2 regions of the Marinobacter sediminum genome follow, and region 1 is predicted to be linked to the other one. Evidence: predicted binding sites of a transcription regulator. Region 1 holds the regulator's gene; the other holds the start of a gene.
The links. Region 1 encodes LexA, which represses DNA repair genes until DNA is damaged. Its sites were predicted from a motif close to CTGTNTNNNNANACAG; they were not measured.
Positions count from the first base shown of each region.

Region 2: a site for LexA is predicted at 1,347-1,362, ahead of recN (DNA repair protein RecN). Genes of this name have one in related genera too.

Region 1 is NZ_JAGTWY010000001.1:694,524-697,939, reverse strand. Features, by position in the region: gene KFJ24_RS03400 (DUF1329 domain-containing protein) at 1-78, opposite strand, end outside; gene KFJ24_RS03395 (DUF6586 family protein) at 339-851, shown strand; gene KFJ24_RS03390 (hypothetical protein) at 899-1,159, shown strand; gene KFJ24_RS03385 (cell division inhibitor SulA) at 1,235-1,717, opposite strand; gene lexA (transcriptional repressor LexA) at 1,759-2,373, opposite strand; gene KFJ24_RS03375 (amidoligase family protein) at 2,579-3,416, shown strand, end outside.
Region 2 is NZ_JAGTWY010000001.1:2,634,267-2,637,682, reverse strand. Features, by position in the region: gene recN (DNA repair protein RecN) at 1-1,261, opposite strand, end outside; gene grpE (nucleotide exchange factor GrpE) at 1,546-2,151, shown strand; gene dnaK (molecular chaperone DnaK) at 2,242-3,416, shown strand, end outside.

The DNA.
Region 1 (3,416 bases):
AGGCGTTACTCTGGACAGCACTTGCCCGGAAAATCCGAACAAAAACGCTGCAACACCAGCAAAAACGTGGTTCCGCATCTCTTACACCTCCAGAAATTCATGCAGTTAGACTGGCAACCACCAAATTAGGGGAGCCATGCCGTGGGGCCACACTGATCACCAGGTCCGCGGCCGGGCGCCTTTTTGCCAAATTCAAACGATCGTTTCAAGTGAATGATTGTTTCTTCTTGTGTAACGGAAGTGGTCACAGACTGGTGAAGAAATAGTTTGCAGGAAATGTTATAGTGGATGATTAATTTTCCGGGTTGAAAAGACCGCCTCGTGATCGCAGGTACCCTATGGCCTCACAATGGCATTCGCTGGTCTCACAAAAACTGTTTATGGCTCGAACCCTTCTGGGTTTGCTCGACCCCTCCATTAACTCCGCTGGCGGCCGAACGAACACAGAGGCGGAGCAGGCGTTAAGCCGGGAAGCCGCGATTCAGGGTTCTATTGAGCTGCTTCTGAGGTCTCGAACACTGCTGCTGGTTATGATCGCACGACTCTATCAATACCGGACAGAAGAGCCGGCCTCACTGAATGAGCTTGCCTCATTAATTGGCGAAGCAACCAGTGAAGTCGTGCGCTTACGCGAGTTCGAAAGCCGGGCCGGCAGCTGGTGGAACCACCTTGACCAGCTGGAAATGTCACAGAGCCGCCCACCAGCAACCCGGAAAACGGTCAGCGACGAGAATATTATTGCGGTCTCTGTAGATACCGGACCTGACCGGTCCGCAGCCTCACTGCAGAAGACACTGAGCGCAATGAAAACTTTTGCCGATGATCTGGAAGAGCAACACAGTGAGTGGTGATTGATCACTCAGAGGCGCCAGATCTCACCAACTGAAAGGTTTACCGAATGTCACCATCGTTTTTTGAAATTGTACAACTGAGCAACGGCGATTATGCCCTGCGCCGAATTGACGATGACAGCGCACCGCTAGTGAAGATTTCGTTTTCGGAAGAAGCCCGTGAAATGATGGAAGACCGGGATATGTCGGTTGCCAAGGCCATGATTGCAGCCGGCATCGAAGCGGTTGGCAATGTTGCCCATGACATTGACTGGGAAGAGGATGAACTGGAAGCTGCGGACGTCCAGCCTTCCTATACCCTTCACTGATCAACCCGCTCGGATTAGGTAAGAAACGTCCGTTCGGTCTGGCGCCGCGACTTTGCGCCGCCAGACTCTCCTGAATCATCGCTGACGAAGAACTACTCCGTGGCTGTTTCCTTTGGCAGACGCATTCTGCAGCGCCTCAAAGGATGTACGCCCAAGCTTACGGGTCCACATGACGACTGCATGGCAGGTTCCTGCACTCAGCGCTCTTTCGGCCAGTTGTTGAGCAGGATATTCGGTGGTGGAGCGAAGCACCAGTAGCTCACCAGCTACGATACCGTGCATTTTTTGCCACTTGCTCACCAGAGCCTGGGGCGGGTCAATCCAGGCCAGCCAGCGCTTTTCCTGATTCAACTGAGTCAGCATCGGAAGCAGCAACTGAAAATTCTCCACCTGCCCCTTTGGCAAGATAATCTCAGTCACATTACCAGCAACGGCCACATCGTCGAATTCATCCCTGCGTCGCGCACGGATGACAGAACGTCGCTCCGGTGTCGGCACCGAGTAGGACAGAGCACGTTGCTGATAAGCCAGATTCTGATTGAAGCTCAGTTGTTCCATGATTCACCCGCTTTCAAACTTGCTGTAGCGACCCGATGCGATCAGTGAAGATCAGAGCGACGGATCACACCCACTCCCAAACCTTCAATAAACAATTGTTGCTCGGTGAGATCGACCTCAATCGGAGCAAATTCCTCATTCTCGGCCACCAGATACACCTTCGAGCCTTCCTTGCGGAATCGCTTCACAGTGACCTCTTCTTCCCCAACCCGCGCAACCACGACCTGACCGTTATGGACATCCTGAGTACGATGAACCGCCAACAAGTCCCCATCAAGGATGCCGATATCCTTCATACTCATACCGCGTACGCGGAGCAGATAATCGGCGGACGGCGAGAAGAAGTCTGGCTGCAGTGTGACATGGTCTTCGACGTGTTCCTGGGCGAGAATGGGGCTGCCTGCCGCCACCTGGCCAATCACCGGAAGTCCCAGATCCTGCTCAGCCTCTGGCAAACGAATTCCACGACTGGCTCCGGGTACCATTTCAATGGCACCTTTGCGTGCCAAGGCACGTAAGTGCTCTTCAGCCGCGTTGGCGGAACGAAACCCGAGCTCTGCGGCGATTTCCGCACGCGTGGGTGGGTAGCCGGTCTCATCCAGATACCGCCGGATTATTTCCAGCACTTGGGATTGTCTTGCTGTCAGCTTCATCAAGCTACTCCATTACCGGGATAACCGGGTTTTGGACAGGTTTGAGCACCTTACCTGCCCCTGTTTTTTTATACAGTGATTTCACTATATACAGTGTTTTATCCAGTGTAAAGCCTGGCTTTGCTTTTTTCTGTCGGCGACGCAACCCCTTCTGTCCAAACGAATATGATATTGTTGGAAAACTTTTAGCCGCTTCTCAGGGAGTTTCATGACGCATCCCAGTGCCTGCAAAATGCCCGATATTCTCACCGTCAATGAAGGCAAGGATCGACGGGTCGGTATAGAAATCGAGCTGTCGGGTATCAGCTACGACGACCTGGTAGCGCGCGTGACGAAGTTTTTCGATGGGGAACCGACGCTGGTGTCCCGTTACGTCACCAAACTGGAAACCAGTCTTGGTACTTTTACGATTGAACTCGATTCGGACCCGATCAAGGAGCTGGATCTTGCGGATGACCGCCTGCCCGAATCCATACGGGATATTGGCGGACAAGCCATGGAGGTAATTGACGCGGCGGCTGAGCGTATTGTCCCGCTGGAAATTATCAGTCCACCGCTGGCCTTCAGAAAAGTCCACGAAATCGAATCCCTGGTGGATGATCTCCGTCAGGCCGGCGCTCTGGGTAGCCGTGAAGCGATTTATTATGCGTTCGGTCTGCAACTTAACCCCGAACTGCCCGATTTGCGTCCGTCGACACTGGTTCGCTATCTCCAGGCTTTTGCCGGGCTTTATGAATGGCTTAAGGCACGCCACCAACTCGATATCAGTCGAAAGTTGACCACCTACATAGAGCCATGGAGCACCAGGTTTACGGACCTCCTGATGGAGGATGATTATGCACCAGACCAGACCCAACTGATGCGGGATTACCTTGAGACCAACCCGAGCCGCAATCGCGCCCTGGACCTCCTGCCACTCTTTGCTCATCTCGATACGGATTTACTGCATAATTACGTTCATGATCCCCGCGTCAAGAGCCGCCCCACCCTGCATTACCGTTTGCCGGACTGCGACATTGACAACGTTTCCTGGCGATTTTCCAACG
Region 2 (3,416 bases), 1.9 Mb from region 1:
CCGGGTTGGCGCTGACCAGAAACTCAATATCCTGCTGGCCGTGAGGCGCCGGTTCGCCGTTGGTGTTGCGGTTAAGGTGAGTCACAAATTGCACCGACGGCATGCTCAGCGGTGCCAGTTCTTCAGCAATGCGCTGGTCCAGCTCCACGGCGGCCTGCTCGCGAGCGTCGGTCAGTCTGCCGGCCAGTGCGTCAAAGTTTGCGCGCTGCTTCTCCAGCTCTGCCTCCAGTTGCTCCAGGCTGCCTTCACCGTTGTCCAGCTCCGCAAGTTCCGCGCTCAACCGCTGATGCAGAACCGTCAGTTCTTCCGGCGTGATGCGGTGTTTCCGGGCCATCTGATAGATCGCGCTCAGGCGTTCCTCTACCTCTTCCAGGCGAACCGGGTCGGCCTCGTAGTCGTCCACAAAACGGCGCAGGTTGTCGCCCGCTTCGCTGATCTGAATCTGGGCTTCGCTCAGCATCTGGATGGTTTCGGCCAACGCAGGCACCTCGACCGGTAACTGCTCGAGCTGCTGAAGCGCCTGGCGTACCAGGTCTGCGGCGCTGGTTTCCTCTTCGGTGCATAGTTGGGCGGCCTGATGGCTGCTGTGCAGCACGGCATCGGCCTGGCTCAGTTGGGCCTGCTCCTGTTCCAGCTGCTCCTGCTCACCTGCTTCCAGGGCCAGTTTGTCCAGCTCTTCCACCTGGTATCTCAGCAACTGCAGTTTCGCTTCCGCTTCGTCTGCGTTTTGTTGGCGTTCGGTCAGGCGCTGGCGAGTCTGGTTCCAGGTTTTCCAGGCTGCGTGGGTGTCTGCCGCCAGGCTTTCCACGCCGGCAAACTCGTCCAGCAGTTTGCGGTGAGTTTCTTTGCGCAGCAGAGACTGGTGTTGGTGCTGGCTGTGAATATCCATCAGCACACCGCCGAGATCCTTCAGATGGGCGAGGGGGCAGGGCTGGCCATTGATGTAGGCACGCGAACGCCCATCCTTGCTGATTACCCGGCGCAGAATGCAGTCGTCATCGTCATCGAGTTCGTGATTTTCCAGCCACTGGACGGCCTCGGGAATGCTGGATACGTCGAAGGTTGCCGTTATATCTGCCCGCTTTGCTCCATGACGCACCGCGCCGGCGTCAGCCCGGCCACCCATGGCCAGCCCAAGCGCATCCAGAACAATGGATTTGCCGGCACCGGTCTCGCCGGTCAGTGCTGTCATACCTTTGCTGAACTGGAGTTCTACCCGTTCGGCAATGGCGTAATTGGAAACCGTAAGCTGTGTGAGCATGCAGATGACCTCCGCGTCTTTCGAGCCAGTGTATTGGCCAGTCAATGAAAGGGATCTGGCAAAACACTGTGATTTCATACAGTGACTGTGAATATATACAGGGTTTTTGCTGTTTGCAAATGTGAGGATGGGAATTTCTTCAGAATTGAGGTGTGTGGTGGTTGAAACCTGGCATCGGGGCCCCATATTCGTTCGCAAATACAGTTTTCCGGCTCGCTGCGGCCGGAAGCCATGTTTAATCGGCCGGTGTGAAGCTGGCCGCCGGAAATCCAGCAGGAGTAGTCATGAGCACTGACGAAAAGCGCAACGAACAGGTAGAGGATGAGCTGAAGGACGCCACCGAAGCTGCGGCCGAGGAGGCTCAGGCAGGTGGAGATCCCGGCACCGAGGGCGAAGGGTCCGAGATGGAGGCCCTGCAGGCCCAGGTCCAGGAAGCTCAGGAGCAAATGTTGCGCTCCCAGGCGGAGATGCAGAATGTGCGCCGTCGAGCTGAGATAGATGTGGAGAAGGCCCACAAGTTTGCCCTGGAAAAATTCGTTAAAGAATTGCTCCCGGTAGCGGATAGCCTTGAAAAAGCGGTAGAAAGCACCGAAGCCAACGAGAACACCGGTGAATTGGTTGCCTCCATTCGCGAAGGTGTTGAGATGACGCTCGACCTGTTCATGGCGAGCCTGAAAAAATTCAATGTTGAACAGCTGAATCCTGCGGGTGAGCCGTTCGATCCGCAGCAACACGAGGCCATGTCCATGGTGCCGGCTCCTGATGCAGAGCCGAACAGTGTCGTTGCTGTAGTGCAGAAAGGGTATTTGCTCAATGGTCGCGTGGTGCGCCCGGCCATGGTTGTTGTAGCCAAGGCGGCAGACGGACCAAAAATTGATGAGCAGGCTTGAAAAGCCGATTAAAGCGCCAATATAGCCAGTAAATGGCGAAAGCCGGATTAATTTTTCCGGGAAAGTATTCAGAAGAATTGGAGTGACTCAATGAGCAAGATTATTGGTATCGATCTGGGAACCACAAACTCCTGCGTGGCCATCATGGATGGTGACAAGGTAAAAGTTATTGAAAACGCCGAGGGTGATCGCACCACCCCTTCCATCATTGCGTATACCGATGATGGTGAAACGCTGGTTGGCCAGTCTGCGAAGCGTCAGGCCGTTACCAACCCGCACAACACCCTGTATGCCATCAAGCGTCTGATCGGCCGTCGTTTTGAAGACGATGTGGTTCAGAAAGACATCAAGATGGTGCCGTACAAAATCGCCAAGGCTGACAACGGCGATGCGTGGGTAGAGGTTAAGGGCGAGAAGATGGCTCCGCCTCAGGTATCTGCAGAAGTTCTGAAGAAGATGAAGAAGACTGCGGAAGATTACCTGGGCGAGAAAGTAACTGAAGCGGTTATCACTGTTCCGGCCTACTTTAACGACAGCCAGCGCCAGGCGACCAAAGACGCAGGCAAGATTGCCGGTCTGGAAGTGAAGCGCATCATCAACGAGCCGACCGCGGCTGCCCTGGCCTATGGCCTGGACAAGAAGAGCGGTGACCGCACTGTAGCAGTCTATGACCTTGGTGGCGGTACCTTTGACCTGTCCATCATTGAGATTGCCGATGTCGATGGCGAGCACCAGTTCGAAGTACTGGCCACTAACGGTGACACCTTCCTGGGTGGTGAAGACTTCGACCTGAAAATCATCGAATTCCTGGCGGATCAGTTCAAGAAGGACAGCGGTATTGATCTGCGCGGTGACTCCCTGGCCATGCAGCGTCTGAAGGAAGCGGGTGAAAAGGCGAAAATCGAGCTTTCCAGCAGTCAGCAGACTGATGTGAACCTGCCTTACATCACTGCCGATGCCAGTGGTCCGAAGCACATGAACGTGAAGCTGACCCGCGCCAAGCTTGAGTCGCTGGTAGAAGATCTGGTTCAGCGCAGCCTCGAGCCGTGTAAAGTGGCTCTGAAAGATGCAGGCATGAGCGGAAGTGAAATCGACGAGGTCATCCTGGTCGGTGGTCAGACCCGTATGCCGCTGGTGCAGGAAAAGGTTAAGGATTTCTTCGGCAAAGAAGCGCGTAAAGACGTGAACCCGGATGAAGCCGTGGCAATGGGTGCTGCCATCCAGGCCGCCGTACTTTCCGGCGACGTGAAAGACGTGCTGCTGCT